DNA from 2 places in the Paenibacillus sp. RC84 genome. Region 2 is predicted to be linked to the other one. Evidence: riboswitches for the same ligand, from Rfam matches in the RefSeq annotation. Region 2 holds a riboswitch; the other holds the start of a gene.

The links. A riboswitch is a leader RNA that binds a small molecule or an ion and turns the genes downstream of it on or off. The one in region 2 is predicted to bind ZMP and ZTP.
Region 1: it holds a riboswitch for ZMP and ZTP, as region 2 does, so the genes downstream of both, ABH899_RS13790 (bifunctional 5,10-methylenetetrahydrofolate dehydrogenase/5,10-methenyltetrahydrofolate cyclohydrolase) here and rpiB (ribose 5-phosphate isomerase B) in region 2, are expected to answer to the same signal.

What each region holds. Positions count from the first base shown of each region.
Region 1 is NZ_JBGBYL010000005.1:254,863-258,132, forward strand. Features, by position in the region: gene ABH899_RS13780 (lytic polysaccharide monooxygenase) at 1-31, opposite strand, end outside; gene ABH899_RS13785 (MFS transporter) at 506-1,702, shown strand; ZMP/ZTP riboswitch at 1,790-1,869, shown strand; gene ABH899_RS13790 (bifunctional 5,10-methylenetetrahydrofolate dehydrogenase/5,10-methenyltetrahydrofolate cyclohydrolase) at 1,955-2,812, shown strand; gene ABH899_RS13795 (cyclodeaminase/cyclohydrolase family protein) at 2,809-3,270, shown strand, end outside.
Region 2 is NZ_JBGBYL010000013.1:46,180-49,449, forward strand. Features, by position in the region: gene ABH899_RS25840 (manganese efflux pump MntP) at 227-799, shown strand; gene ABH899_RS25845 (low molecular weight protein arginine phosphatase) at 884-1,465, shown strand; ZMP/ZTP riboswitch at 1,568-1,648, shown strand; gene rpiB (ribose 5-phosphate isomerase B) at 1,814-2,272, shown strand; gene ABH899_RS25855 (TIGR01440 family protein) at 2,302-2,961, shown strand; gene ABH899_RS25860 (serine hydroxymethyltransferase) at 3,065-3,270, shown strand, end outside.

The DNA of each region.
Region 1 (3,270 bases), on a different contig from region 2:
GAGAGCGGTTCCATGAAATGGATTGGGACATTAGTTTAATACCTCCGATTTGAGTGAATTTGGAATACAGGGAATTTAGAACTATACTGCTGCGAATCGTAAAAAATCATAATGACACAAACCAGAGTGATTCTGGTGGATAGGTCAGGATTCGGCATCGTAAGCAGTGAATGGCTATCTACCGAGAGCAGCAAATGAGCTTTAATTCCTGCCTGTCAAAAAGTTTAGCATCTACCTCCTGTCAATTTATGTCTAAATGAATCAATTCACCTCCTCATATCCATATTATAGTATAAGGTAGAAGCAATGAAAGTAGGTCTTTAGAACTATTTATAGACATAAAATGGTGTAAATAGTAAAACATCTCCTCCGAAATATCCCGAAAATTTGGATATTTTTTTGTAAAAATCGTAAATTCGAAAATAAACTAGAATTAAAAGGGAAATTGTCGAAAGAAACGAATTAGAAGTATACGAATGCGGAAGAGGAAGGGAGTGAGCCGGTTATGAGTGTTGCGGCAGACATCAAATTGTTTATTTCCGTCAAAAAAGCATGGATTTTGGTCCTGGCGATGGTTTTGTACGGAATCGGCGTCGGGATTTTGGCGCCCATGAACGCCATTTACTTAAAAGAAGGGATCGGACTCGGGAAAGGCGAGATCGCGTCGATTTTTGCCGTTTCGCTTGTGCTCAATATGATTTTCACGATCAGCGTGGGCATTCTAAGCGATAAGATTCCGCGGAAGAAAATCATCCCCATGGCGGCTTCCGTGGTGTGTGCGGCCGGGCTGCTGATCTATATGAGAGCCGACGGGTACGTATCCGCGCTGGTGGGCATGTCGATCGCATCGGCCCCGTCCGGGATGGTTATGGGTCAGATGTTTGCCATGGCCCGAAACCATTTCTCGAAGCTGGCGCCGGACATCGTGGAGATTTCGCAGCTCTGGCTGCGCGCGTCTTTCAGCGTGGGTTTTTTTACGGGACTGCTGCTGGGAGCGAACATTTACTTATGGTTCACCTTCTACGGGGTACTCTGGGGCAATCTTGCGGGATACGCGGCACTCTTCGTCCTTCTGATGTTTTACCGGGAAACGGTGGAAGCGCCTTCCAAAGCGGTCGTTAAGAAGAGCGGCGAACCCTTCTCGCTGGCTATGCTGGCCGCGCTGCTTATGCTGTCGTGCGCCGATGCGATTCGGGGACTGTATCTTCCCCTTGTCGTGAACGAGAAGTTCGGCAATCCCGAGCTGATGTCTTACATCTGGAGCGCGCAGGCGGTGTTCGAATTGTTGTTTATGACGGTTGCGGGCTATTGGGCGCTGAAATACGGCTTCAAGCCGGTCATTCTATTCGCCGGCCTGTTCGCTCTGATCGTCTATCTGGTATACGCCAATGTCGATTATCTGCCGTTCTTTTTCGCCATGCAGCCGCTATATTCGTTTTACGTGGCCGTGCTGCTCGGGGTGGCAATGGGCTACGTCCAGCGGATGTTTTTGCACAAAACCGGGTTCGGAGCCAGCCTGTATGTCGTGATTACTCAAATGGCTTCTCTGGTCGGCTATTTCCTGCCGCTGCTGATCGATGGCATCACGCCGTCCATCTTTTATATCCCGGCTGCGCTCATTGTCGTCTCCATGCTGCTTATCACGAGAACGATGCTGAAAGAACGCGGCAGCAGAAAACCGGGAAACGTACAAACTTTGTAAGTGAGGCGGTGTGCCAACCGATCTTGAAAAAAAATGCTTCTCCGGCACTTTACCGTAAAACGTTCGCTGTGCTAAAATGAGGCCACTGGAACGGTGTGTAACTGGCGGAACGTGGGGAACCACGGGGGAGCACACGGGAAATATAGCCGTACGCCTGGGCGAAAGTATTTGCAGATAACGGGAAACCGCGATCTGCGGATACTTTTTTTGTTTTCTTTTTGCAGGGAACCAATAAATCGGGGGGCGGAACACATGGGAATGTTAATGAAAACGGCAGATCTTGCCGGTCGGTTAAGGGAATCGATCCGAATAGAAACGGACGCGTGGAAAAAGCGGGGAATAGAACCTTCCCTGGCGGTTGTACTCCTAAAAGGAGATCCGGCTTCCGAATACTACGCCAGAGCCAAGGAAAAGACGGCGCAAAAACTCGGCATCGGCTACCGGCTGATGGAATTCGATCCGGCTATTACGCAGTCGGAATTGCTCGGACATCTCGGAGAGCTGAACGAAGACAAAAGCGTGCACGGAATCATGCTGGAGCTTCCGCTGCCCCGGCATTTGAACCCGTCCGAAGCTTTCGAGATTATCCGCTCCGACAAAGATGTGGACGGGATTACGCCCGGCAGCAAACTTGCCTGTTTCCTCGGCACAAAAGGGCTGTACCCGGCAACGCCCCAGTCCTGTATCCGCATTCTGCAGGAATTCGGATTCGGACTGAAAGGGCGGCATGTGGTGCTCGTCGGGAGAGGCGAGACTGTCGGCAGGCCTTTGATGCCTATGCTGCTGCGGGAGCACGCGACCCTTACGGTATGCCATTCGCACACGGAGAATCTCGCGCGTCATATTGCCGGTGCGGACATCCTCATTACAGCGGCCGGAAGGGCGGGGATGGTTACCGCGGACATGGTGCACCCGGATCTGGTCGTTGTCGATGCGGGCATCAACGAAACGGACACGGGATTAACGGGGGATGTGAGCCCGGACGCTCTGCAGCGGGTAAAGGCGATGACGCCGGTGCCGGGAGGCGTAGGGACGTTAACGACGCTGATCTTGTTTGAAAATCTGTTAAAAGCGGTCGGAATGCAGATCGGGGAGGGAGCGCACAAATGAGGGTGTACGATCAGTCGATTCGCGAATTTCTGGCCGAGGCTTCTTCGGGCTCCCCGGTGCCCGGCGGAGGAAGCATTGCCGCTTTGGCCGCAGCCCTCGGAGCGTCCATGGGATCGATGACCGCCAGCTTGACCACGGGCGCCAAGTTTAAAGAGCAAGAAGCCGCGATGCTCGAGAATGCGGATCTTTTTCGGCAGGCCATCGTGCGGTTCGAATCCTTGCAGGAAAAAGATATGGCTTCATTCAGCCGGTTCATGAAGGCGCTGAAGCTGCCGGCTTCCACTTCCGTGGAGAAAGAAGCCCGGAGTCTCGCTATCCGGGAAGCCTCCGCTTATGCGGCGGATGTGCCGCTGGAACTGATGGAGGCGTGCCTCGGGGTCATGCGGCGGCTGGCGGCCCTGGCCCCGGAAGTCAACAAGAATGTGGTGTCCGATCTGGGAATTGCCGTTCTGATGCTG
Region 2 (3,270 bases):
ACCCGGTGCCCGTAGAACGGCCTCTTAAACTCTCCGGTTCGTATAAGGTAACTGCCGTCAGAGGCTAAGCTTCGGGCAGTTGCAGGTCCCCCGGAACGTCTTTATTCTTTTCCGTTCCGAAAAGCAGCCGCCTGTATCGGTTATGCAGACAGGTACAAGTCCATAGCATGTTTCCCGGTTTGTCCGCATATCTTGAGAGAGAAAAAGTGGACAGGGGGAAATACCAATGGCGGCACTGGCGGGCGTGTCACCTTTCGTATGGGGCCAACTGGTGACGATCTTCATCATGGCTATTGCGCTTGGTTTTGACGCGTTTTCTTTAGGGATTGGAATTGGAATGAGGGGTATACGCCTGCTGCATATTCTTAAAATCAGCATCGTGATCGGTCTCTTTCATATCCTCATGCCGCTGCTCGGCATGTATGCGGGACATTATCTCGGTTCTTTACTCGGACAAGTTGCCGTAGCGGCCGGGGGCGGTCTGCTCATTTTGTTAGGATCCCATATGATTTACAGCTCGTTCCGGGGAGAAGATTCCAATGCATTCGATCATCGCACCTTCTGGGGAATGGTCCTGTTTGCGTTAAGCGTGAGCGTGGATTCTTTTTCTGTCGGCGTTTCGCTGGGGATTTTCGCAACGGATGTGGTTTTGACGGTGCTGCTTTTCGGATTGCTGGGCGGAGGCATGTCGATTCTGGGGCTTATGCTCGGGCGTCATGTGGGAAGCTGGATCGGTGAATACGGAGAAGCGCTGGGCGGTGTGATTTTGCTGCTGTTCGGTCTGAAATTTCTGCTGTAAAGTGTCCCTGATTTCAAAAAAACGGTACAATATATAGAGAGCGGAATAACCCGTTGGAATACTCTGTAAGGAGGTAGACGAAACATGAAACAGATCCTTTTTGTCTGTACCGGAAATACATGCCGCAGCCCGCTGGCTGAAGGGATTTTGCGTCATATGGCCCGGCAGGATAACCTGGAAGTCCATATCCGTTCTGCAGGGGTTTTTGCTTCCGACGGCAGTCCGATTTCCCGGCAATCTTCCTCCGTTTTGCGTGAAAAAGGCTGTGAAGCTTCTATCAGCTCCAGTCTTCTTAGATCCGCAGACGTGGATTGGGCCGATCTCATCTTAACGATGACACAAGATCATAAACGCGCCGTTATTCAGCGGTTCCCGCAGGCGGCGGATAAAACACATACACTGAAAGAATTTGTAGAAGACGACCCCAAGGTTATCACGGCTGCCGCGGAATGGGAGAAGCTGATTGCCGAAGTGCAGGTTAAGCATGCCCTTTCCGAAGAAATCACGATAGAAGAGCGGACACGGCTCATCCACTTGGAAAAACAACTCCCGGATTACGATATTTCCGATCCTTACGGCGGTTCGTTGGAGCTTTATCGCCATACGGCGGAAGAAATCGAAGAAGCGCTCGTTAAACTGGTTCAAAAGCTAAAGGAAAGCCGATGAGCGTCAAACGGTCGCAGTATCTTTCTGCCCGGCCTAACAAAATCTTCATTTTTTAGCGGCTTTACAGTTTTGCGGGAATACGGTAAGATAGGGGCATAAAAGAAGACCCGATGTAACTGGCGACGAGTGGGTGTAACCACAGTGGAGCATCGGGGTATACGGCCGGTCGCCTGGGCAAAAGAGCAGTACATGCGTATTTACGCGTGTCATGCTCTTTTTTTCATTGTCTCTTAACGATTACACAGGTGCAGGTTAAGTCGGAATTTGCCGGTTTTTTTTCTCCGGCCGATCGGTTTGGGTTATAATAGAGCCAAACGCAGTTTATTCCCACCCGAGGAGGGCTTTTCAATGAAAATTGCAATTGGCGCCGATCACGCCGGATACCGGCTTAAAGATGTTATCGTTCCTTACCTGGAATCGTTAGGTCATGAAGTGAAGGATGTCGGCTGCAACTGTGAACAATCGGTCGACTATCCGGACTACGCCGTTCCGGTTTGCGATATGGTGCTTAACGGGCAGGCGGACAAAGGTATTCTGATTTGCGGTACAGGCATCGGCATGACCATTGCCGCGAACAAAATGCCGGGCATCCGCTGCGCGCTTGTGCACGATATGTTCTCCGCGAAAGCAACCCGGGAGCACAACGACACGAATGTGCTTGCTATGGGAGAACGCGTAATCGGACCCGGCGTGGCGCAGGAAATCGTCAAGATCTGGATTGAGACCGAGTTTTCGCACGGCGAACGTCATGAGAACCGCCTGAACAAAGTGAAGCTTTTGGAAGAGAAGAATACGATTCATCCGTAAGGAGCTCTATTTTAAATGGAGGTGATCGTATGAATGACGGTGAGAAAGCCTGGCTGGACGGAATAGGGCCTGCGGTTGAGGCCAATTTCCGGGCGCTGATTGAGGCCGGCGGCTTAAGGCGCGGCCAGATCGTCGTGTTCGGTACCTCGACCAGCGAGGTCCGGGGCCAGAGAATCGGCACGTCCGGTACGCCGGAAGCGGCCGAGCGCATTTTCGCCGCCGCTGTCCGGGTGGCGGAAGAACACGGGCTGCGGCTCGCCTTCCAGTGCTGCGAGCATTTAAACCGCGCGCTTGTCGTCGAAGAAGCGCTGCTGGAGCAAGACTCCCGGCTGGAGCCGGTGAATGTAGTGCCGGTGCCCAAGGCGGGCGGCTCGATGGCCGCCCATGCATACCGGCACCTGGAGCGCGCATGCGTCGTGGAAGAGATCGCCGCCCATGCGGGCATCGACATCGGCGACACGCTGATCGGCATGCACCTCCGCCGGGTAGCCGTCCCTGTGCGCCCGCCCGTGAAACGGGTGGGTGAGGCGCACGTGACGATGGCGTATACGCGTCCGAAGCTGATTGGCGGACAACGGGCGGTGTACGAAGCTGTCCCGGAGAGCCCGGGCATTCCCGTACTCGTCGGCGCTGCTGCTCCTGCCCGGACAAGTCCGGGAAGTGCGGCAGACAGCGGCGCCTGCGAATAATGTATCTGGAGCCGTGATAAGCGGGGGACCTTTTTTTCTGCTTATCCGGCTTGTACAAAGTGAAACTGATTGTGATTTTAAAATCCATGGGAGGTTGTTATAGATGGTAGAATTTTTGCGTAAACAGGACCCGAAAATCGTTGAGGCTATGAACCTGGAGCTTGGCCGTCAACGCGACAAAATCGAGCTGATCGCTTCCGAAAACTTTGTAAGCCAGGCGGTTCTTGAAGCTATGGGCACCGTGCTGACGAACAAATACGCGGAAGGCTACCCGTCCAAGCGTTATTACGGCGGCTGCGAGTACGTGGA